2 regions of the Bacillus bruguierae genome follow, and region 2 is predicted to be linked to the other one. Evidence: a T-box and tRNA genes for the amino acid it is inferred to sense, from the RefSeq annotation. Region 2 holds a T-box; the other holds one or more tRNA genes.
What was found. A T-box is a leader RNA that pairs with one kind of tRNA and senses whether it is charged. The one in region 2 lies ahead of metG (methionine--tRNA ligase), so its partner is inferred to be a tRNA-Met.
Positions count from the first base shown of each region.

Region 1: it has a tRNA-Met gene. The T-box ahead of metG (methionine--tRNA ligase) is inferred to sense a tRNA for this amino acid. The anticodon was not compared.

Region 1 is NZ_JBAWSX010000025.1:22,619-35,422, forward strand. It holds gene mfd (transcription-repair coupling factor) at 1-3,146, shown strand, start outside; gene spoVT (stage V sporulation protein T) at 3,282-3,818, shown strand; gene WAZ07_RS24555 (putative polysaccharide biosynthesis protein) at 4,056-5,657, shown strand; gene yabN (bifunctional methyltransferase/pyrophosphohydrolase YabN) at 5,669-7,132, shown strand; gene WAZ07_RS24565 (RNA-binding S4 domain-containing protein) at 7,145-7,426, shown strand; gene yabP (sporulation protein YabP) at 7,499-7,789, shown strand; gene yabQ (spore cortex biosynthesis protein YabQ) at 7,786-8,439, shown strand; gene WAZ07_RS24580 (FtsB family cell division protein) at 8,436-8,795, shown strand; gene WAZ07_RS24585 (S1 domain-containing RNA-binding protein) at 8,883-9,341, shown strand; tRNA gene WAZ07_RS24590 (tRNA-Met) at 9,509-9,582, shown strand; tRNA gene WAZ07_RS24595 (tRNA-Glu) at 9,594-9,665, shown strand; gene spoIIE (stage II sporulation protein E) at 9,992-12,469, shown strand.
Region 2 is NZ_JBAWSX010000003.1:327,121-339,924, reverse strand. It holds gene WAZ07_RS08340 (YitT family protein) at 1-143, shown strand, start outside; gene WAZ07_RS08335 (DUF3938 domain-containing protein) at 343-720, shown strand; gene WAZ07_RS08330 (hypothetical protein) at 1,068-1,421, shown strand; gene WAZ07_RS08325 (DedA family protein) at 1,535-2,149, opposite strand; gene metG (methionine--tRNA ligase) at 2,360-4,000, opposite strand; T-box leader at 4,052-4,324, opposite strand; gene WAZ07_RS08315 (class I SAM-dependent methyltransferase) at 4,442-5,242, shown strand; gene WAZ07_RS08310 (metal-sulfur cluster assembly factor) at 5,369-5,683, shown strand; gene WAZ07_RS08305 (M4 family metallopeptidase) at 5,849-7,498, opposite strand; gene WAZ07_RS08300 (pirin family protein) at 7,647-8,345, opposite strand; gene WAZ07_RS08290 (DUF3920 family protein) at 8,677-9,111, opposite strand; gene WAZ07_RS08285 (Dps family protein) at 9,344-9,784, shown strand; gene WAZ07_RS08280 (LOG family protein) at 9,999-10,577, opposite strand; gene WAZ07_RS08275 (MazG nucleotide pyrophosphohydrolase domain-containing protein) at 10,650-10,964, shown strand; gene WAZ07_RS08270 (ferritin) at 11,028-11,534, shown strand; gene WAZ07_RS08265 (NupC/NupG family nucleoside CNT transporter) at 11,580-12,761, opposite strand.

The DNA.
Region 1 (12,804 bases), on a different contig from region 2:
TACCAAGAAAAGAGATGTGGAAGAAACAGCAAATTGAATTAAAAATGGGACAAGAAATCGATCTTGATGAACTGTTTCACGTGTTAACGACTATGGGATATGAACGTAAATCTATGGTAGAAGCTCCTGGAGAATTTAGTGTTCGCGGTGGAATATTAGACATTTATCCATTAACGGAAGAATTACCAATTCGTATTGAATTTTTTGATACCGAAGTAGATTCCATCCGTTCCTTTACTGTAGAAGAACAGCGCTCACAGGAGAAGATGGATAAAATATCATTTGGTCCAGCTACAGAATTTGTATTTTCTAAAGAAGAACTAGCATTTGGAATTCAGAAGTTAGAATCAAGTTTAGCTAATACAATAAAAAAAGTATCTGATGAGAAGCTAAAAACAATAATATTAGAAACTGTTACATATGAGTTAGAATTATTGAAAAATGGACAGACCATTGAGCAGATGTTTAAATATTTATCTTTATTTTATAATGAACCTGCTAGTCTAATAGAATATTTACCGGAAAATGGTGTTGTTATTCTAGATGAGGTCTCTCGAATTCAGGAAACAGCAGAGCATTTAGAAACAGAGGAAGCAGAATGGTATATATCGCTTCTTGGAGAAGGTGCAATTGTTCAAGATTTAACTTTTTCTCATAATTTTGCACAATTTTTGAACCATAAAAAACGAAAATTCTTGTACTTAACTTTGTTTTTACGCCACATTCCGCATACACAGCCGCAAAACATTGTGAATTTGACATGTAAAACGATGCAAGACTTTCACGGTCAAATGAATTTGTTAAAAACAGAAATTGATAGATGGACGAAAAGTCGTTTTACAACGGTTGTATTAGGTGCAAATGAAGAACGAACAAAGAAATTGCAGCACATTTTAAATGATTATGATATTGAAGCAGATATTATTGAAGGAACAGAGGTATTGCTCCCAGGCCGTATTCAAGTTATGGTGGGTGACTTACATGCAGGTTTTGAAATGCCGATGCAAAAGCTTGCGATTATTACCGAAAAAGAATTATTTAATAAAAAGGTAAAAAAATCACAGCGTAAGCAAAAACTTTCGAATGCAGAGAGAATTAAAAGTTACTCTGAATTAAAAGTTGGTGATTATGTTGTTCACGTAAATCACGGTATCGGTAAATTTTTAGGAATTGAAACATTAGAAATTAATGGTGTCCATAAAGATTATTTGCATATCAAATATCAAGGAAATGATAAGTTATACGTTCCAATTGAACAAATTGACCAGGTGCAAAAGTATGTAGGATCTGAAGGGAAAGATCCGAAAATTTATAAGCTTGGCGGAAATGATTGGAAGAAAGTTAAGACAAAGGTAGAAAAATCTGTTCAAGATATTGCGGATGATTTAATTAAGCTGTATGCAGAGCGCGAAGCATCAAAAGGATACGCGTTTACTCCGGATACTTCTGAGCAACAGGAATTTGAATCATCATTCCCTTATCAAGAAACGGAAGATCAGTTACGCTCAATTGCAGAAATTAAGAAGGATATGGAGCGCGGTCGTCCGATGGATCGTTTGCTTTGCGGTGACGTTGGATATGGAAAAACTGAAGTAGCAATTCGTGCTGCTTTTAAAGCGATTATGGATGAAAAACAAGTTGCGATTTTAGTACCGACGACAATTTTAGCGCAACAGCATTATGAAACAATTCGAGAACGCTTCCAAGATTATCCAATTAATATTGGGTTATTAAGTCGCTTTCGTACGAGAAAACAGCAGAATGAAACAATTAAAGGATTAAAAGATGGCACTGTTGATATTGTTATCGGTACACATCGTCTTCTGTCAAAGGATGTTATATATAAAGATTTAGGATTACTTATTATTGATGAAGAGCAGCGCTTTGGTGTAACACATAAAGAAAAAATTAAGCAATTAAAGGCTAATATTGATGTACTAACATTAACAGCGACACCAATTCCGCGTACGCTTCATATGTCTATGTTAGGTGTTCGTGATTTATCTGTTATTGAAACGCCGCCAGAAAATCGTTTTCCGGTACAAACGTATGTTGTAGAATATAATCCAGCGTTAATAAGAGAGGCAATTGAACGTGAACTTGCAAGAGGTGGGCAAGTATATTTCTTATACAATCGCGTTGAAGATATTGAGCGAAAAGTAGATGAAATTTCAATGCTTGTTCCTGATGCACGTGTAACTTTTGCGCATGGAAAGATGAATGAGAGTGAATTAGAATCTGTTATGCTTGCTTTCTTAGAGGGTCAACACGATGTACTTGTAAGTACAACGATTATTGAAACAGGCGTTGATATTCCGAACGTAAATACATTAATTGTATTCGATGCAGATCGTATGGGATTATCGCAGTTGTATCAGTTACGGGGCCGGGTAGGGCGTTCTAATCGTGTTGCCTATGCATATTTTACGTATAAGCGTGATAAAGTGTTATCTGAGGTGGCAGAAAAACGGTTGCAGGCTATTAAAGAATTTACAGAGCTAGGATCTGGATTTAAAATTGCTATGCGTGATTTATCTATCCGCGGGGCCGGGAATCTACTAGGTGCAGAGCAGCATGGCTTTATTGATTCCGTTGGTTTTGATTTATATTCACAAATGTTAAAAGATGCAATTGAACAGCGGATAGGTACGGGTGCAGAAGAGCAAGTAATTGATGTTGAGATTGATCTAGAAGTAGATGCATATTTACCAGATGCGTATATTTCCGATAGCAAACAAAAAATTATGATGTATAAGCAATTTAGGGGCGTTTCTACTATTGAGGATATTGAAGAATTACAAGAAGAGATGATTGATCGCTTCGGTGACTATCCACAAGAAGTTGGATATTTATTACAAATTGCGAATATTAAAGCGCTAGCGATGCAAGAGGGAATCGAATTGATTAAGCAAATGAAACAAGAAGTGACACTGCTATTTTCAGAAAAGGCTAGTCAAAATATTGATGGTGGAAAATTATTTATGCTTGGTAGCAGTTTTGGGCGTATGATTGGCCTTGGTATGGAAGGTTCCCGTTTGAAAATTGTGATGAATGTGCGTGAAATAGAAGTAGCGAAATGGCTTACAATCGCTGAAAATTTATTAAAAGGTTTAAAAGACGTGAAAAAAGAAGAGATAAATGCTTAAATAAGAATAAAAAATACAATTCGGCGTGTATAGAAGAACTAATGTGTAAAATACTATGCTTAATAGTTGGTGGTTTTTACATGAACAGGTAAAAGCACCACTTTTATCATCAGTAGAAAGTGAGGCAGCATTAGAATGAAAGCAACTGGAATTGTACGTCGAATTGATGATTTAGGAAGGGTTGTTATCCCGAAAGAAATTCGCAGAACTCTCCGTATTCGGGAAGGTGACCCGTTAGAAATTTTTGTTGATCGCGATGGAGAAGTTATTTTAAAGAAATATTCTCCAATTAGTGAATTAGGTGATTTTGCTAAGGAATATGCAGATGCTCTATATGATAGTTTAGGACATAACGTACTTGTTTGTGACCGCGATTCAATTATCGCTGTCGCTGGCGTGTCAAAAAAAGAATACTTAAATAAAAGCGTTGGGGATTTAGTTGAGAAAGCAATGGAAGAACGCAAATCAGTTGTCATGACAGATGAAAGTGAAATTTCTATTATCGATGGAGTGGCTGAAAAGGTACAATCTTATACAATCGGTCCAATTATTGCAAATGGCGATCCGATTGGAGCTGTTATTATTTTTTCAAAAGAAGGAATCATTAGTGATGTAGAACATAAAGCCGTGGAAACAGCAGCAAGCTTCCTAGCAAAACAAATGGAACAATAAAGCTTAGCTAACCATCAGTGAGTGTTTTTTTTCACTGATGGTTAACTGATCCCACCTGTGTTTCTACGGGCGGTTAAGCTTCGTGATACACCGCAATGTACCGTGGAATTATATATCTATGTAAAGGTAGCATTTTGCTACCTTTTTTATATGATCACATTGAAAGTCGAAAGCTGTTTTTTTCTTTGTGATATAATACGTAGGATGAGTATAGAAAAAAAGGGAGATTGCATGGTTATGGAGACGAAGAAGTACCACGCTTTTTGGCGCGGAGCAATTATATTAACAATTGCGAGCTTTGTTACAAAAGTATTAAGCGCCTTTTACCGTATTCCATATCAAAATATAGCTGGTGATATTGGTTTTTATATTTATCAGCAAATTTACCCGTTTTACGGGTTTTGTTTAATTTTAGCGACATATGGTTTTCCAATCATTATTTCAAAAATGATTGCAGAACGTTTAGAGCGAGGAGAACGGAAAGAAGCAGAGGCCATTATATGTATTTCTTTTTGGTTTTTATTAGCTATTGGGATCATAGGATGTAGTGTATTATTTTTCGGTGCACATACAATTGCATCTTTAATGGGGGATGCTAATTTAGAAAAGCTAATTTGTGTTATTGCATTTTCTTTTTTATTAATGCCATTTCTTTCGGTAGCACGAGGTTATTTTCAAGGGTTTGGAAATATGATACCAACAGCTGTATCACAGGTAATAGAACAAACGATTCGCGTATCCATTATCGTATTCTTGTCATTATTCCTTATAAAAAAAGGGGTTGATTTATATACGGTGGGAGCAGGTGCTATGTTTGGCTCTATAGCAGGTGGTTTTATTGGTGTGATTGTATTGCTGTTTTATTTGCGAAAGGACTTTTGTTCTATTTTTCTGCAAAGCTTGAAAGGTATTTCAAATAAAAAGACCATTATTCGTACGTTGTTTTGGCAAGGGATTGCGATTTGTGTTAGTAACTTAGTGTTAATTTTTATACAAATGGCAGATTCTATTTCACTTTATAGCTTACTTGTTCAGAATGGAGAACCGGTAGAAATAGCAAAGATGTTAAAGGGTGTATATGATCGCAGTATTCCTCTTATGCAGCTTGGGACGGTCGTGACAACATCGTTTTCACTTTCTTTAATCCCAATGATTACAGCTGCAAAAGAGAGAGGAGATCAAGTGTTCATTCGCGAAAAAATACAGCTAGCAATTAAAATTACATTTGTAATTGGACTTGCTGCATCACTAGGACTCGCGAGTATCATTCGTCCAACAAATATTATGCTATTTGCAAATGGCAACGGCTCTGTTGTGCTGGGAATTTTAGCTGTTTCTATTCTGTTTAGTTCATTAGCAATTACAACTGCATCTATTTTGCAAGGGTTAGGACAAACCGTAAAACCAGCCTTGTTTGTTGTAATTGGCGCATGTGTGAAATTGTTACTAAATTATATGTTTGTTCCGTATTTTGGTGTAATTGGTGCAGCTGTTGCAACTGTGATTGCGTTGTTGTGTATTGCTATATTGAATAGTGTATTACTGATTCAAGTTGTTAATGAGCCACTTATACAGAAAAAACCCATTGTAGGTGTAACAATCGGAGCATTAAGTATGGTGTTAGTGCTTGCTGGATTTATGTATATGTTTGAGAGGTTTGGATTACAAGCTAACGAGGCGCATAGAGGATTGGCCGCGATTCAAGCGTTACTGTGTGTCGGTGTTGGTGGTTTACTATACGTATTTTTAATTTTAAAGCTACAAGTATTTACAGCGCAGGAACTTGGGGCGGTTATGAAACATGAAAAAGTACAAACTTCGCTGAAGAAGAGTGGATAGAGGTGGGCATTATGAAAAGAACAATTACGATTGTAGGATTAGGAGCTGGTGAATTAGATCAGCTTACAATGGGTGTATATCGAAAAGTGAAAGAAGCAGCACATATGTATGTTCGAACAAAAGAGCACCCAGTTATAGAAGAACTCGAGAAAGAAGGTGTATTATACACATCTTTTGATGCTATATATGAAGCATATGATACATTTGAAGAAGTGTATGAAACAATTTCTAATACATTGATTCAAAAAGCTAAGGAGACAGATATTTTATATGCAGTTCCGGGTCATCCGCTCGTGGCAGAACGTACTGTACAACTTTTACTACAAAAAGGAGAAAAAGAGAATATTGTTGTGCGCGTCGAGGGTGGGCAAAGCTTTTTAGACCCAATGTTTGCAAGTTTGAAAATTGATCCAATTGAAGGATTTCAATTGATTGATGCGACGTCATTTGAAAGAGGACAATTAGAGCTTCGTCAGCACTTGATTTTCTGCCAAGTGTATGATTCATTTATTGCATCTGAGGTCAAACTAACATTAATGGAAATGCTTCCGGATGATTATGAAATATATATTGTGACTGCGGCTGGAACATCATTTGAACAAGTGAAGAAAGTGCCGCTCTATTTATTAGATCATGAGGCAGAGCTTAATAATTTAACGAGTGTGTATGTGCCGCCAGTGTTAAATCGACAATCATTATATCAAGAATTTGATGTATTACGCGGTATTATCGCAGAACTACGCGGACCAAACGGATGCCCGTGGGATAAAAAACAAACGCACCAAACGTTAAAGAAATATTTAATTGAAGAAGCATATGAAGTATTAGAGGCTATCGATGAGGAGGATGACGATCACCTTATTGAAGAACTTGGTGATGTGCTCTTGCAAGTTATGCTTCATGCACAAATTGGTGAAGATGAAGGTTGGTTCTCGATTGACGATGTCATTCACACGTTGTCTGAAAAAATGGTACGCCGTCATCCTCACGTATTCGGAGATGTTAGTGTAGAGACCGCTGATGATGTTGTTACGAATTGGGAAGAAATTAAGAAACAAGAAAAAGGAAATATAAAAGAGTCTATCTTATCAGGTATTCCGAAGAGTTTACCACAGTTAATGCGTGCTTATGAAATTCAAAAAGAGGCAGCGAAGGTTGGATTTGATTGGGATAATGTCAAGCCAATGATGGAAAAAGTAGATGAGGAATGGGAAGAGTTTCAACGTGAAGTGATAGCTATGGATGAAGAGAAAATGTTGGCGGAATTTGGTGATTTGGTATTTGCATTTGTAAATATTGCTCGCTATTATAAAATCAATCCAGAAGAAGCGCTTCATAAGACAAATGAAAAATTTATGAGCCGTTTTTTATATATGGAAGCAAGGGTTGCTAGTATAGAGAAGGAAATGAAAGATCTTTCTTTAAAAGAGCTCGATGCATTATGGGAAGAAGCAAAGCGAATAGAGAATGAATAAGGGGGAGTCGTTATGCGTTTAGATAAATTTTTAAAAGTTTCTCGTCTTATCAAAAGAAGAACACTAGCAAAAGAAGTTGCAGATCAAGGTCGAATTATGATTAATGGTCAAGCTGCGAAAGCAAGCTCGACTGTAAAGGTAGAAGATGAATTAACGATTCGTTTTGGTCAAAAAGTTGTTACGGTAAAAATTAATGAATTAAAAGAAACGACAAAAAAAGAAGATGCTGCAAACTTATATACTGTTGTTCGTGAAGAGAAAGTTGAAGTAAAAGCGGAAGATAGCTTGTTCTAAATAATTTTGTCCCCTCATACATTGATACTAGTATAAAGTTATGGGGGGATGGACGTGAACAAAGGATATTCAATGTCGTCTTCTAATCAACAAAATGTTACTGTAGAACATGATATCGTAATGAAAGGAAGACGTGTTCTTGATATTACAGGAGTCAAGCAAGTAGAAAGTTTTGATAGTGAAGAATTTTTGTTAGAAACAGTTATGGGCTTTTTAACGATACGCGGTCAAAATCTACAAATGAAAAACCTTGATGTTGAAAAAGGGCTTGTGTCCATTAAAGGGAAAATATATGAGATGGCTTACATTGACGAGCATCAAGGGGAGAAAGCTAAAGGATTCTTTAGCAAGTTGTTTAAATGAGCTTAACGGTTCAATTATATACAATGCTTTCAATGATTGGGATGGGCGCTTCGCTTGGAGCAGCTTTAGATACATATCACCGTTTTTTGAAGCGCGGGGAGCGAAAGCGTTGGCTCGTATTTATTTATGATATTTTATTTTGGATTGGCCAAGCTCTCGCTGTGTTCTATGTATTGTTACTTGTAAATGAAGCAGAGTTACGTATGTATGTATTTTTAGCATTACTTTGTGGTTTTGCAGCATATCAAAGTTTGTTAAAGTCATTGTACATGAAAGTATTAAACCTTTTAATTTACATTTTTGTTCAAACATTTTATTTTTGTGTTCGTGTTGTCCAATTATTTATTGTTAAGCCAATTACGATTTTGATTCATTTAATTATAGCATTTGTGCTATTTTTATTTCGTCTTTTAATTGGAATTGGAACCGGTTTATGGAAAGTTATTATAGCAATATTACGTTTAGTATGGAAAATTACTTTCATCCCTGTTCGATTTGTTTGCCTTGTTATATGGAAACCTCTCCCTAATCATGTTAAAATTTTTATAAAGAGACAAGCAGGACTTTTGAAATATTTCAAGAAAATGAAGAAGCATATATTCCTAATTTGGGAACTTATAAAAAAGAAGTTAGGGGGACCTCGGAAATGAGGGAACTGAAGCAAAGGTATGTACTAGAACAGAATCCAAAGTCTGTTAAAGAACATATAATACAATCGAACGGAAGCAGAAGACGCATTTATCGTCGATTAGCTTTATTTTTTGCTTTTGCTTTTATAGTTATTGTAAGTCTCAGTGTGACGTTCTATAAACAAAATAGTACGATTAACGCTAAAGAAGCAAAAGTAAAAGAACTGGAAAAAGAAACAAATGTGCTAACGACGAAAGGAAAGCAGTTGAAAGATGAAATCCAAAAATTACATGATGAGAATTATGTTTTAGAGATTGCTAGAAGAGATTATTACTTTTCAAAGCCCGAGGAGATAATTTTTCCCATTTCTAAGTAGTAGGTGTTGTATTGACACTATATTTTAAGATTATATATAATGAAGTAAAATTTGACTTTTTAACCACTAAGGAGGAGCGTTTTTTTTATGTCAATTGAGGTAGGCAGCAAGTTACAAGGTAAAGTAACAGGTATTACGAATTTTGGGGCTTTTGTAGAGCTGCCAGAAGGATTAACTGGTCTTGTTCATATTAGTGAAGTTGCAGATAATTATGTGAAAGATATTAATGATCACTTAAAAGTAGGCGATCAAGTAGAAGTAAAAGTTATTAATGTTGAGAAAGACGGCAAAATTGGTTTATCTATTAAAAAAGCGAAAGAACGTGAAAAAACAGAAGGTGAACAACGTGATAATCAACGCGCTGGACGTCCTGGGCGTAATCGCTCTTTTAACAGAGACAATCGCGGTGGCGGTGACAACCGTAACCAAAAAGAAACATTTGAGCAAAAGATGGCTCGCTTTTTAAAAGACAGTGAAGATCGTTTAACTTCTTTAAAGCGTAATACGGAGTCAAAACGTGGCGGCCGTGGCGCTCGTCGCGGGTAAAACTTGCTGTTTATTTTAAAATAAAGAGAAGCACCCAGAGTGTTCACTCAGGGTGCTTTTTTTATGGCGAAAACAGCATATAGAAAAAACAATAAAAAATATTTAAAAACATGTTGACTTTGAATGCTATTTAAGATAATATACTAATTGTCCGTTAAATACGACATGGCGGTGTAGCTCAGCTGGCTAGAGCGTACGGTTCATACCCGTGAGGTCGGGGGTTCGATCCCCTCCGCCGCTATATATTTTAACGGCCCGTTGGTCAAGTGGTTAAGACACCGCCCTTTCACGGCGGTAACACGGGTTCGAATCCCGTACGGGTCATCATTGGAAAAGATCATGCATAATTTGCATGATCTTTTTTTGTTCCATTATTTGTGGGCAGTTATCCCAATTGATGAAAAAATGAGGGAAGTTTCACTTTATGTTAAGGATTTGTAAAGTTATGCGCTTCTTCTACAAAAACAACTAATATTTTTTGAATATTCAATAATCAGTTAAGGGATTTACGTGTAACTCTGTATATATATGATGTTATTTTGTATAAAAAGTCGAACAATTATTGTGCTGCCAACTGTTATTTTGACAAAAACTCCGCGAAGTACATTTTATAATTACAAGTAATAAAATGTGCAGGTGGTGTTCAAAATATGCCAAGAGCAGGAAGGAATACTGTCAATCCAAATTCTGGTGCGCTTGCTATAGGTTGTGGGCAAATGACAGCTGAAAAGTGGACAAGCAAATTGAGGATGAAATTGGAACAAATTTTCTTTCGTTGGGGATTTGTGGTTGCGTTAGTTGGTTTTCTTTTAGGACGAGCATATATTTTAACGAACATTTTACCGTTTGCTTTGCCGTTTTTCGCTGCTGTATATGTGATGAAACGTGATAAAATGGCTCTTGCGTTCCTCGCTTTAATGGCAGGCGCGTTTTCGGTTTCATTAGAAAATCTATTCTTTGCCTTTGCATCTATATTTACATTCTTCATCTATAATATTTTCTTTAGTCGTTTTACAAATAAGACGATTGGGCTTGTCCCGTTCCAAGTATTTATTTCTGCATTAACAGCCCATCTTATCGTTGTTTATTTTGCACAAGAAACCATTGGTATGTATGATTTGCTTGTTAGTACAATTGAAGCAGGGTTAAGCTTCGTATTAACAATGATTTTCTTGCAAAGTGCCCCTCTTTTAATGGAACGAAAAGGAAAACAACAATCATTAGAAACAGAAGAAATTGTTTGCTTAATTATATTGCTAGCATCTGTATTAACGGGTACAACAGATTGGTTTGTTTATGATTTATCAGTTCAGCATATTTTTACGAGATATTTAGTATTAATATTCGCGTTTGTGGCAGGAGCGGCAACAGGTTCTACTGTGGGTGTTGTAACGGGTCTAATTTTAAGTTTAGCAAATGTAGCGAGTTTATATCAATTAAGTTTACTGGCGTTTTCTGGATTGTTAGGCGGCTTACTAAAAGAAGGGAAACGGATAGGGGTAAGTTTAGGTTTATTAATTGGAACAAGTTTAATTACATTATACGTAGATAAACAAACAAGTATTGTAATGACGCTATTAGAGTCGGTAGTGGCGATTACATTGTTTTTATTAACACCTAAGTTCATCGTTGAACGTCTTTCTAAGTATATGCCAGGAACACAAGAGCATTCTAATGATCAACAACAATATTTGAGAAGAATGCGTGATGTAACGGCAAATAAAATTAATCAGTTTGCAAATGTGTTTGAAGCATTGTCTAATAGCTTTTCTATATATGGATATGTAGAAGATGAGGATCAGGACACAGAGACGGATTTGTTTTTAAGTACAATTACCGCTAAGACATGTCAGACGTGCTTTAAGAAGGATCAGTGTTGGGTTGTGAATTTTGATAAAACGTACGACTATATGAAGCAACTTATGAACGAAACAGAGGAAGGTACATTACAAAGTAATCGTAAATTGCTCCGTGATTTTGAAAAATACTGCGTGAGAGGAGCGAAAGTAACAGGTTTAATAGAAGATGAATTAGGATACTTTTATGAGGGACAAAAGTTAAGGAAGCAAATGCGTGATAATCGTAAAATTGTTGCTGAGCAACTTATGGGTGTTTCGAAAGTAATGGCAGATTTCTCGAAAGAAATTCAAAAGGAAAGAGAGAATCATCAAGTACAAGAGGAACAAATTTTACAGGCATTTCGTGATTTTGGTGTAGAGATTGGACATGTTGATATTTATTGTTTAGATCGAGGGAACGTTGATATTGAAATGATGATTCCTGCTGCATGTAATCAGTACGGGGAATGTGAAAAGCTCGTTGCTCCAATGCTGTCTGATATTTTACATGAAACAGTTGTTGTGAAACATGAAGAACAATCAGCGTATCCAAATGGTTACAGTACAGTATCCTTTGGTTCAGCTAAAACATTTTCTGTAGATACAGGCCTTGCTACAGCAGCTAAAGGAGGGGGATTTGTATCTGGTGATTCCTATGCCATGATGGAATTAAGTGTGGGGAAATATGCGCTTGCTATTAGTGATGGGATGGGGAATGGGAGACGGGCACATATGGAAAGTAAAGAGACGGTGAAGTTGTTGCAAAAAATATTGCAATCAGGTATTGATGAGGAAATTGCAATTAAATCCATCAATTCAATTCTCTCGCTGCGGACAACGGAAGAAATGTTTACAACATTAGATTTAGCGATGATTGATTTGCGTGATGCAAATGCTAAGTTTTTAAAGATTGGTTCTACACCAAGTTTTGTAAAGCGTGGCAATCAGGTATTTAAAATAGAAGCGAGTAATTTACCAATGGGGATTATTGAAGACTTTGAAGTGGATGTTGTTGGCGAACAATTAAAATCTGGTGATATTTTAATCATGATGAGCGATGGGATTTTTGAAGGTGCGAAACATGTAGAGAATCATGAAGTGTGGATGAAACGGAAGATTAAAGAATTAGAAACGGAAGATCCACAAGAGATTGCTGATATTATTATGGAAGATGTTATTCGTACTGATAATGGATATATCAATGATGACATGACAATTGTTGTAGCGAAAGTAAAAAAGAATATGCCGAAATGGGCTACGATTCCTATTGTTAGTAAACAGGCGCAATAAAATGAAACTTCCATCATCAGGGGGGCTTTATTTTCCCCTGATGAAAATTGTGGATAGTTATTTTCTACATGCCTCTTTTCGTTTCTTACAATTTTGAGAAGCGAAAACATTAATAGCTTACTGTTCTTTTGATTTAAAAGAGGAAAGTATCAGGGCTCAGGGATATACTTGAGGCCTGTTTGTTATATATGTATATTTACTTTTGTTTATTTCTGCATGCAAAGAAAAAATTCGTATGTAAGATAAATTGTGAAATTTATACATCTTTGTTTTGCAGAAAGCTTGTAAAAGTTGTACCATTATATCAATGGTATGCTATCGTTTTAGCTCAATGA
Region 2 (12,804 bases):
ATCATAATAAAAAAATGATTTACACAGTTGTTACGCGCTATGAACTAGGAGAAATTAAACGTCTGATAAGGCACGTTGATAGCTATGCTTTTATTAATATTACAGAAACAGTAGAAGTAGTCGGACGATTTAAACGTATATAACAAAGCGCAAGGATGATGTCCTTGCGCTTTTATTTTCACTTTATAAAAAAGTAAAGCGCTTTGCTGGATAACGTATACCAAAATTCAAAATATCTGATAATTATTTTAATTCGAATCTAAAACATGTTATACTATGAGTAAACAATAAATAAGATTTAGGTTCTCCTATTCAAATTATGATGATAAAGGAGTAGAACATATGAACCAAAAAATAAAACTTATTATCGCAACATTATTTGCCATAGCAGGCGGTCTCTTATGTTTTTGGACAAATACTCATATTGGTAAAAATTTATATATTAATGGTATTGATTCCGTTGTAAGCGCTTCCGTTTTAGGCTCGTTTATTTTCTTCTTTTTCAACCAGGCAGAAAATGCTAGAAAAACGACGCTTTTAACAATGATCGGTATCGTCGGCGCTTGTATATCATTTTCAACAACGAATTATGACTTACCGCTGCAGATTAGCACAGCCTTCTTCCATGGTCTTTGGACTTGGTTTATCGCATTTTTCATGGCAGATATCTTTCAGTTGCTACAAGATGACAGTCATGTTCAGGCGGAAAGTAATTCTTAATAGCAAGGCTGTTTACCGCTAATTATAGAAATAAGAGGAAAAAGGCCATCCTAACTCAGTTAGCTTTGAGGAAGGGTGGCCTTTTTCTATTGTTTTTTTAACTGAATCGCTATAAATACAAGTTTCACCATTCTATATGCCAACAAGTTATGCATAATCTTATCAACAACAGAAGCTTGTATATCACTCTATAAACTTGGCCTTTTCCTTTTAACAAACAATTCATAACAAAAATGTGCTTGTATTATTTTTCATATCATCATTTTTTAACGTATTTACATATTCTATAATATAACTTACAATAAAAGTGTAAAATTACACTTTTATTATGAAGAGGAGTATGTATTATGGCATTATTACTTTTGTCGATTATATTATTTGCACTTCTATTAGTAATTCAAGGTATTCGTGATAGAAGTATACCCTTTACCCTGCTAGCTTGTATTCCCTTTCTTATGGTTTTGACACCTATTTTGTTCCTCATTCTTGGAATACCTGAAGAGTCACTGCCTATTACAATTTCTATCAATGCATTTTGGAGTATTGTTATCATCATTTACAGCTTACTTTTTGTTATAAGTGTATTAAAAAAGAATGTAGTAGCAATTACAATGAGCTTTATACAAATATGTACTACCGCTTTTTGGTTCTCTGTTATCTCTGTTTTTTGGGTCTCTCCTACCTTTGGTTTTATATTATAACTACATACATTTCTGTTCTTACCGATAATGAACAACACACTAGCTTACCTATACAAAAAGGCAGCGCTTCTCTCAACAGAAGCACTGCCTTTCTCAACATGAAATGGATCATTTTAATTTACTGTGTGTGCAAACACACGCTTAATTTCTTTACGGAATCGGACAGCTACACATACCGCCACAATCACCACAATACCAATAATAATCTTTCCGATATGATCTTCAAGCAATCCAAAAATTGCATCTATGTTGCCACCTAACCAATAACCGCCTACTAAGAAGAACGTTACCCAAAACAAAGCCCCGCTATAGACTGTTACCGCAAAGCGGCGAAATGGTAAATTAATAATTCCTGCAAAATATCCTGTAAAATGACGCACACCAGGAATAAAAAACGCAATAAATATTAAGGAATACCCATACTTATCGAACCACTTTCGCGTTAAATCAATTTTGCGCTGCGTTAGAAAAACATATTTGCCATACTTTTGAATAAATGGCATACCAAGCTTGTTCCCTAGAAAATATTGAATTGTCATCCCAACACTTGTCCCTAAGAAGGAGAAGAAGATTAATAATGGTAAGTGTAACTCACCTGTATGCGCTAAATATCCCGCATAAGCTAATGTTGGCTCTCCCGGAAACGGAAGTGCAATATATTCTAACAGTAGTCCAACAAGTACAACATAGTAGCCGTACTGTTGAAATAATTCGTGAATCCATTCCATGTCGACCTCTCCTTTTCCTGCTGATACGCAATCTTCTATAACGTACTTAGTTTGTATTTTTATTGTATAAAAACTTCTAGAAAACTGCTATTGTAATAACTTACAATAAGCTTACATTTTTGTAAGGAGAAAACATTCTGCAAATTACTAAACAATACTTATCTTCATTCGTTTATTGCACAAACGTTGAACCAAAGCGAGTTCCACTTCTCATCTATCACGAAAAGATTCGTTCAACTTTTTCACTTCTTCCTCAATTTTCTTCACATCAATGCGTTCAAATAACGGTGACACATTCAAAATACGAACTGGGCTTTCCACCGTATAATTCCATCCGTTCTGGGAAACTCCTAACATTTGTTGCACTTGTGCAGACGAAAACGGAAGAAACGGTTTTAATACTCGGGCAAAATTCACGATAAGGTGAATACAGTTTCTCATTGTATCATCGCACGCTATCTTATCCTCTTTTATTTGCTTCCACGGCTGCCTTTCATCGAAATATTTATTCGCGTAGCGAATATGTTCAAAAATCGTCTCTAGCGCTTGTTTAAAATGCGCTTTTTCAATAGACTCTTCTACTTCAACGTATAATCCCTTTAGCTTTTCTTCCATTTCCTCATTCACTTGACCAGTCGGTACAGTATTCTCATAATATTTTTCAAGAAACTTCAACGTTCTATTTACAAAGTTTCCATACGCTCCTAACAATTCACTATTATGACTATAAATGAATTCCCGCCATGAAAAATCCGTATCTCGATTTTCAGGTGCGTTTATAGTTAAAAAATAACGGATCGAATCCGGATGATATTCCTTCAAAATTTCCGGAACCCAAACAGCCCAGTTTTTACTCGTCGATAACTTTCTTTTTTCAACTGTTAAATATTCATTCGAAACAATATATGCAGGTAATGCTTTCACTTGTATTCCCTGCAAAATAGCTGGCCAAATAATTGTATGAAACGGAATATTATCTTTGCCGTGCACATAATACGTTCGTGTATCCTCTTGCCAAAATGGTGAATCATCACTGTTTGTTTCTTGTGCCCATTGTTTACTTGCTGAATAATAACCAGACACAGCCTCGATCCACACATACACCTTCTTATCCTCGTATCCAGAAACAGGAACTCTCACACCAATTGGTAAATCTCTTGAAACAGCACGGTCTTGTAAACCTTCTTGTAGGTAGCGCAGTGTTAATTGCAGAGCGTTCTCACGCCACGTACCGCTTTTCTTTACTGCTTCTACATATTCTTCTAGCTTCTGTTGTAATGACGTTAATGCAAAATAAAAATGCTCTGTCTCCTTAATTATCGGCGCAGTGCCGCACAGTTTACATGTTTTCTCTAGCAAATCTATCGGATCTAAAATAGCAGAACATGCATCGCACTGATCACCACGCGCACCTGCACCGCAATGCGGACAAATCCCTTCGACATAACGATCTGGCAAAAATTGTACACAAGTCTCACAGTATGTTTGCTCTACTGTCTTTTTATAAATCAATCCCTTTTCTAAAAGCTCTAAGAAAATGCTCTGAACGACTTGATGGTGAGAAACAGAGTCAGTACGAGCATAATAATCATATGAAAAACCAAGCGCTTGAAAACATCGTTTAAATTCTTCATGATAGCGATCCGCAATTGTTTTGACACTTACCTTCTCCTGCTTAGCGCGAATTGTAATCGGTGTACCGTTACAATCACTTCCCGATACATATAACACATTGTCCCCTTTTAACCGATAATAACGAGCTAAAATATCTCCTGGCAGTAAACCAGCAATATGACCAAGATGCAGCGATCCATTTGCATATGGCCAAGCGCCTCCAATAAAAATATTCATCCTACATTCCTCCTTTAAAAATAAAAAAGCCCCGTCCTTATCTTCTAAAAAGATAAGGACGAGGCTGTATATACAGTCGTGGTACCACCTTATTTCGTCAATTGCTCACACAATTGACCTCTACAAGTACGGAGCAATCATTGCTCGTATACTGTGACTTTGATAACGAGAGTCAACGCTCGTCGCCGCCTACTATTATCAAGTGATAAGTTCAGGACGAAGCTCAGAGGCCATTGTTCAAATGATCATTCTTGCTTCTTTTCAGCTCCCGAAGCTCTCTGGAAAGAATGGGGTCATTCTACTTTTCCTCTTCAACGCTTTTCATATGTAATATACATTGTATGAAAATTGTACAGAAAAATCAAACTTTTTGTAAATAAAAAGCAGGATTTTTCACCTTTATAAGGAAACTATATACCTTCACAGAAAGGAGCGATAGGATTGAATCAACAACAATTAAGTGCAATGAATAAAACAGGATGGAACAAATCAGCTTATGAAGCTTGGACAAATCGCCACGGAACGCCGTATTCTTACGGAAAACAAATACGAGAAAATCCCGCTGCTGAAGTCGCTTATTATTTGCCTTACATAGATGATGTACGAGGAAAACGAATTATAAATCTAATGGGATCAAAAGGGAGTAAGGCGGTTGCTCTGTCATTGCTAGGAGCAGAGGTAACGGTCGTCGATATTTCAGAGAGCAACGCAAAATATGCGAGAGAGCTTGCCGCAGCTACCAAAACACATATTGAATACATTGTGTCTGATGTGCTCCATATCAAAAAAACAATCGGCTCATTTGATGTAGTATTACTCGAGCTTGGTGTGCTCCACTATTTCATAGATTTAAAGCCTTTATTTACAATCATTTCTCAATTACTAAAACAAGGTGGAACATTTATTTTACGCGACTATCATCCACTGTACACAAAACTAGTGCAAATAGAAAATAACGAAGTAGTTGCAAGTGGCAATTATTTTCATGAAGATGTAATCGAAGTAGATGTAGCCTACAGTATGCTCTTATCAGAAGCAGAGCGTAACTCTTTACCCAAAAACATGATTCGCAGATGGACATTAGGCGAAATTGTAACAAAAATTGCGCAATCGGGACTCCGCATCGAGGAGCTCACAGAAGAATGCGGTCCAAAACAAAAATGGGTCTTCCCCCCTCATGCTCCGAACGGAATTGAAGATCGTATCCCTGGACTTTATACACTTATCGCCAAAAATATATAGAAAGGCATTCCTCATAACACAGAATGTTTTTTTCTATATGAAAAATACTATGAGCTAGATCACTGCATCTTTATTGCAAATCCATTATAATGAGAACAAATATCAATTATTATTAGAGGTGCTTATATGTCTCAAACTTTGGAAGATAAAGTATATGCCAATTTAGAAGCTGTTATTGATCCTGAGCTTGGCGTCGATATTATAAATCTTGGGTTAGTATATGATGTTACAACTGACGAACAACATAATACTGTTATTACAATGACAATGACTTCTATTGGTTGTCCAATGGCTGGACAAATCGTATCTGATGTCAAAAAGGTATTAGCAACAAATGTTCCTGAATTAAATGAAATTGAAGTAAATGTTGTTTGGAATCCGCCATGGACAAAAGATCGCATGTCCCGATTTGCTAAAATTGCATTAGGCATTCGTGATTAAACGATAAAAAAGACCTGATATGAAATCAGGTCTTTTCGTTTCTTACCCCGCATTAACGGGCAGTAAAGGATAGGAAAACCAGGAAGAAAACTGCCCGTAAAAGCCCGATTGGGCGGGCTTTCCATCAGTGGTGGATGAAGAATCCCCACTGACGGAAGTTTCACTTTATTTTACACCTACTGCATCGTATGCTTTCTTTACAGCTTGTACTTCTTTAGAATTTTGGCCATATAAATCTGTAGCCGCTTGAATTGCAGCTTGGCGCATCATGCTAAAGTTTGAGTTTGCAGTTAAATATTTTGTAAGAGCGCGGTAATAAATTTTTTCTGTTGCTTCGCGGCCTACACCATTTACAGTAACATCGTAATGCGTACCACCTTCAGAAACTAAGTATGCCGCTTTGTTGTTAATGCTGCTATTAATATGAACACCGCCATTATCAATCGTTCCTTTGTAGCGCTTACTATAATGATCAGGGTAGCCTTCACTTGGCTTTAATGGATTTGGAATAGAAGCCGGATTACTTAAAGAACGCAGTACAGTTCCTCGCATCTCTGGTGCATAAATATCTTCTCCCATATCCCAATCATCACGGTCAACCATTGCACCCATAATATCAGATAACGATTCATTTAATGCGCCAGATTCATTTCTATATTCTAGATTTGCAGAGTACTCTGTTACTGCGTGAGTGAGCTCATGCGCAATAACATCAAGTCCTGCTGAGAATGGAATAAATTCTTTTCCATCACCGTCTCCGTACATCATTTGGATACCGTTCCACCCTGCATTATCCCAGTTCTTCCCTACGTGAACAGTAGAAATTAATTTTGCCCCTTCATTATCATAAGAATTACGATTAAATGTTTTCTTATAATAATCGTATACTTTCGCAGCGTTAGCATGAGCATCGACAGCTGCTTTATCCTCAAAGAATTTGTTTTTGCTTTCAACTTCATACCCTGTATATCCGAACCATTGCGACAGTAAATCAAATAAATATGGATTCATATTTTTCGCATCGAATGTATGAACACCTTGTCCACGCGTACCATCAAATAAGTGAAAAGCACCTGTTTTTTCATTTCGGGACATTTCAAACATTGTGCGATTTCCTGATACACCGTAACCAAACCCAGTAATATGATCAATCGCATTATACTTCTCAATTACATTTCCGTTTGTTGCATCAACAAAATAATGCCAATAGCCTGGTGCTGGATTTGAAGTAGATGCTTTTACAAGATAAGAAAGATAATATTGTCCATCTTTTTCATATACATATAAATCTTTCTTAATACCATCATAGTTATCTACTTTTCCAATTTCTTTCTCAATACCGGCCTTTGCAATATTTACGGCCTCATCTTCTGAAATGCTCGCAGATGATGGGATATTTTTATTTTCTAAATTCGGAATAACTTGTCCGAAAAATGCTTTTACATTATTATCTTTATCTAGCGTTACTGTTTGATCAGATCCATATACAGGAACACCATTATGTTTTTCAATAAGCTTCACATGTGTTGTTTCTGCTTCTGCATCTTTTTCTTCGCTAACGACCTCAAAATGTTTCTCAATATTTCCCGCTAATTTAAACATATCTTTTTTACTTTTTAAATACTCAAACACCGTTTCTTTTTTATCTAATCCTTCCGGTGCTTTCCACTCTTCCCCAATATAAGATGGTGTCTGGAACTCTTGGTTGTATTGAATTTTTTGCTCATCTGCATATGTACGTGACGTACCTAATGTCGCAAATGCTCCTAAAGCCATAGACAAAGCTAACGTTGAAGATAGAACCTTCTTTTTCAAAAACAACACTCCCCATCCCTAAATTGTTTTACACTTTTATACAGTTCTAGAGAAATTAGCAATAACCTTTAATTGAATTTTTAGAAAATTTCGACAGAATATTCAAAAAATAGTAGCGTCCTTTTTAGACGCTACTCGCTTATTACAATTATTGTTTCTTCATCTCAATTACCAAATAATGAGCTGTTTCCGTTGCTTGAATGTGAATATCTTCCGCAATTACTTCTGCTGCATCTCTCGTCCCTAATGTTTCACCGTTCACAACGCCGCCTCCTTCAATTTGAACCAAATAAGCTTGACGCCCTTCACCAACTGAGAACACAATCTCTTTTCCTTTTTCTAAAGCAAGAGAGTACAAGTTTGCATCTTGATGAATTTCAATCGGTGCACCGCCATCAATTGGTGAAACCATGTGGAACCATGTATTCTCACGTTTATCCCAATCAAATTTAAATTCACCATAATTTGGTGTATGACCAGCACGGTCTGGTAAAATCCAAATTTGCAGCAGACGCAATGTTTCATCGCCTAAATTGTGTTCACTATGGAAGACGCCTGTTCCAGCACTCATATATTGCACATGTCCACGCTCAATTGTTCCGCGGTTTCCCATACTATCTTGGTGTGTTAATGCCCCGTCTACTACATAAGAAATAATCTCCATATCACGGTGCGGATGCATCTCAAATCCTGTTTGTGCTGCTACTAAATCATCGTTAATAACACGAAGTGCACCGAATCTCATATTATTTGGATTGTAGTAATCTGCAAATGAAAAATGAAAATGTGTATTTAACCAACCGTGATTTGCTCTTCCCATTTGTTTATGATCAATTTTTTTAAACATATTTTTCACCTCATATTATCTCGAATTTGAGATATTTATTTGAAATTTTTTATAACTGTAACTTTCTTAATAATTCCAGCAGTTGCTTCTGCTCCTCACGAGTGAGCTTACAAAATTGGATTGCTTAAAAACTTTCTTACGGGGGAACTACTTCTGTATGTCCCCTGTCCGATTTATACTAATTCATTAAATTGTGCAGCAGACAAATCTCATCTTTTACATGTTGATTCGTCTCACTAAGCTTTGTAACTACAGTTTAGAACTAAACTTAATAAATGTCAATTACTTTCTTTTTGTAAGTTAAAAACTAAAACATAGTATATACTATGTTTTAGTTCACATACCTTCTCCTATATTCTCTCAGCTTTCTCTTCGCAAATACCCTTGCATCTTTTTCAATCCACCGCTTTTCATACATTTCATCCCCAACATACAATAACTTATGTTCATGCTGCATATCATGCCGAAACTCATGCAACAATGTTTCTAATACATTCTCATACTTCTCCCACATACAAACAAAAATGAGCCGCTTTTCTTTATGATAAAATCCGCTCAAAGGAAATAAAAATTCTTCTTCCTCTTCTCCTAATCGTATTAACACATCATTCGTTTCGCACGTATCACAGAAAATAACAGGTACCTCACGTCGTTCAATTAACGAGAAAACATCTCTCTTTACTTGATTTATATCCCATGGAAAATCGTCATCAAGTACATACCAGTTCCCAGCTTGTTGATATATCCTTTGAAATGGGAGCTGCATTTTCATTCTCCTTTCTCTTTACTCTTTGTTACCTGTATGTCACATTAGCTCTTATTTTAAACATACATGTGCGTTACAAAATATTTTAAAATTATATATGCAAAAAGAGTTGATTTTATACCTGTTATTACATTATAATTATTATAAATTAGTAAATAGTATAAAATAATAATTTAAAAAGAAATTGACCACATTAACAAACAGTATAATAATTTAAAAGGGGATTGATTACATGAACACACAAGTAATTGAAGTATTAAACAAACAAGTAGCAAACTGGAACGTTTTATTCACAAAATTACACAACTTCCACTGGTACGTTACAGGACCTCAATTCTTTACACTTCATGAGAAATTCGAACAACTTTATACAGAAGCAGCTACGCACATCGATGAAATCGCAGAACGTATTTTAGCAATTGGCGGCAAACCAGTAGCAACAATGAAAGAATACTTAACATTATCTTCTGTTCAAGAGGCAGCTTACGGAGAAACTGCAGAAGGGATGGTCGAAGCGATTATGAAGGACTACGAAATGATGCTAAGCGAACTAAAAAAAGGCATGGAAATCGCACAAGATACAGACGATGAAATGACATCTGACCTACTACTTGGCATCTACACAGAACTTGAAAAACACGCATGGATGCTGCGCGCATTCTTGAATCAATAAGAAAAGCGGAGCCGACTGTTTAGCCCCGTTGGCTAAGGTTCTTTCACACAGAAGGTGCTTTTTACCTTCTCGTGTGGAAGGTTCTTAGACATGAGGGGCTAGGAGGTGAAGCTGGATCATAAGAAAGGCGGCGCCAATATATCGGCGCTTTTTCTAATATTTGACAAGAAAAATATACAAAAAAACCGAGTGGGACACTCCACTCGGTTTTTCATCATGTTAACTGTTTCCACTTATTACCCATAACTGGTCTTTTGTAACTCTTCATCTCCACAAATAATTCGTTAGCTGTTTGTGCAGAAACAAGCAATTCTTTATTTGATGGATTCATAAATCCTTCTGCTGCTGCACGGTCCACCATTTGTAATAATGGTGTGTAGAATTCTGCAATGTTGAGCAATCCAACAGGCTTTTCATGAATCCCGATTTGTGACCAACATACAACTTCAAACAACTCTTCAAATGTTCCATATCCACCTGGCAATGCAATAAATGCATCAGCAAGTTCACTCATTTTCGATTTTCTTTCATGCATTGTTTCTACTTCGATTAGTTCCGTTAAACCGTGGTGAACAATTTCTCCTCTAAATAACCCACGCGGCATGATGCCTGTTACACGGCCCCCTAGCTCTAATACTTGATTTGCTACTTCTCCCATTAATCCAACACAAGAGCCGCCGTATACAAGCTCTATATTATTTTGAACTAGTATCTTTCCAAGCTGACGAGCTTCTGTTTGAAATTCTAGACGCTCCCCAACATTCGATCCTGCAAACACACAAATCCGTTTCATTCTTCCACCCCAAAACTATATATTGTTATGCTACAATGTAATCATACTACATATTGGGAGGATGAGAAAAGGATGGATACGAATGAATTTCAAAGATGGGTGGAACAATTTTATCATGAGCGGGGCTGGGCCCAATATAATTCTTTTATTCGCGTTAATTTTTTAGCGGAAGAAGTTGGCGAAGTTTCTCGCGTTGTGCGTGCTATCGAAATCGGCCGCGATCGCCCAGATGAAACGACGAAGAGCGAAGAAGAATTAACAATAGAGTTGAAAGAAGAACTTGGAGATGTACTAGGAAACCTTATAATTTTAGCGCAAAAATATAACCTAGATTTGCAAGATATTATGGAAACACACGTGAAAAAACTTTCCAAACGATTCAAATAATAAATGAGAATTATTTTCAACTATGATATGATTATATTGTAATAATATGAAAGGGGTCTTTTTATGTTATCTCCAAAATTACGTGAAGCACTAAATGATCAAATGAATTTTGAATTTTACTCAGCCCATGTGTATATGGCAATGGCAGCATACTGTACATCAGAGAGCTATGATGGATTTGCAAATTTCTTTCTTGTACAAGCAGAGGAAGAGCGTTTCCATGCTATGAAGCTGTACAATTATATTAATGATCGCGGTGAGCGTGCAATCATTACTGGATTTGATCATCCAAATAACGAATACGAATCGATTTTATCAGCTTTTGAAATCGCCCTTGAGCACGAGCGTGAGGTTACAAAACGTATTTATAACCTATCTGATATTGCATGGGATGAACGCGAACATGCTACCATCACCTTCTTAAAATGGTTCGTTGATGAGCAAGTAGAAGAAGAAGCATCTTTCGATAGCATCATTCAAAAATTAAAACGAATTACAAGCGATTCAAACGCATTGTTTATGTTAGATGCCGAATTAGAAAAACGTACATTTACTCCGCCTGCTGAGTAAACAAAAAAAGCAATGAGCCCGCTGCTCATTGCTTTTTATTTTATCTTATAGCATAACCCCAACGATAATCGCTGATAAGACACTTACTAATGTTGCACCGTATACAAGTTTTAATCCGAAAGAAGATACAACATTTGCTTGTTTTTCATCGATACTCTTCGTTGCACCTGCGATAATTCCGATAGATGAGAAGTTTGCAAATGATACAAGGAATACAGATAAGATACCAACTGTACGAGGTGTTAAACCACCAGCTGCTTTTCCTAAATCAAGCATCGCAACAAATTCGTTTGTTACTAATTTTGTTGCCATAATTTGTCCAGCTGTTACCATCTCAGATGCTGGAATACCCATGATGAATGCTAATGGTGAGAACACATATCCTAAGATCGTTTGGAATGTGATACCGAAAATAGAATCAAATAGACCGTTAATTGCTGCCATCAATGCAATGAATCCGATTAACATTGCTGCTACTGTAACTGCAATTGAAAATCCTAACATAATGTACTCGCCTAGCATTTCGAAGAACGTTTGGTTCTTGTCCTCTTGTAACTCTAAAATATCATCCTCTTCTTTTACATCGTAAGGATTTAAAATGTGAATGATAATAAATCCACTAAATAAGTTTAAAACAAGTGCTGTTACAACATATTTAGGGTCAAGCATTTTCATGTAAGAACCAACGATTGACATGGAAACTGTCGACATAGAAGATGCACAGAGTGTATATAAACGATTTTTTGGCAATTTACTTAGTTGATCTTTAACTGTAATAAATACTTCCCCTTGGCCAACAATTGCCGCTGCTACTGCATTATAAGATTCTAATCTTCCTAAACCATTTATTTTACTTAATAAGAATCCAATTGCTTTAATAATGACTGGTAAAATTCTAAGATGTTGCAGAATTCCAATTAACACTGCTAAGAAAATAATTGGAAGTAATACAGAAAGGAAAAATGTGAATTCTCCCTTATTTACCATTCCACCAAATACAAAGTTAATTCCAGCGTCCGCAAATTTTAAAATTGTACTAAATCCATCAGAAATTCCTTTAATTAAATAGTATCCAATCTGTGTATTTAATAAGAAATATGATAATCCTAGTTGAATAACAAGCATAATAGCAATTGGCTTATATTTAATCTTTTTCCGATCGCTACTTACAAGAAACGCTAGTATAAATACAGCAATTAGTCCTACAAGAAACATGACAAATTTCATACTTGAATCCTCCATTTTGTAGTTTGATTTACCAAGATGCAAC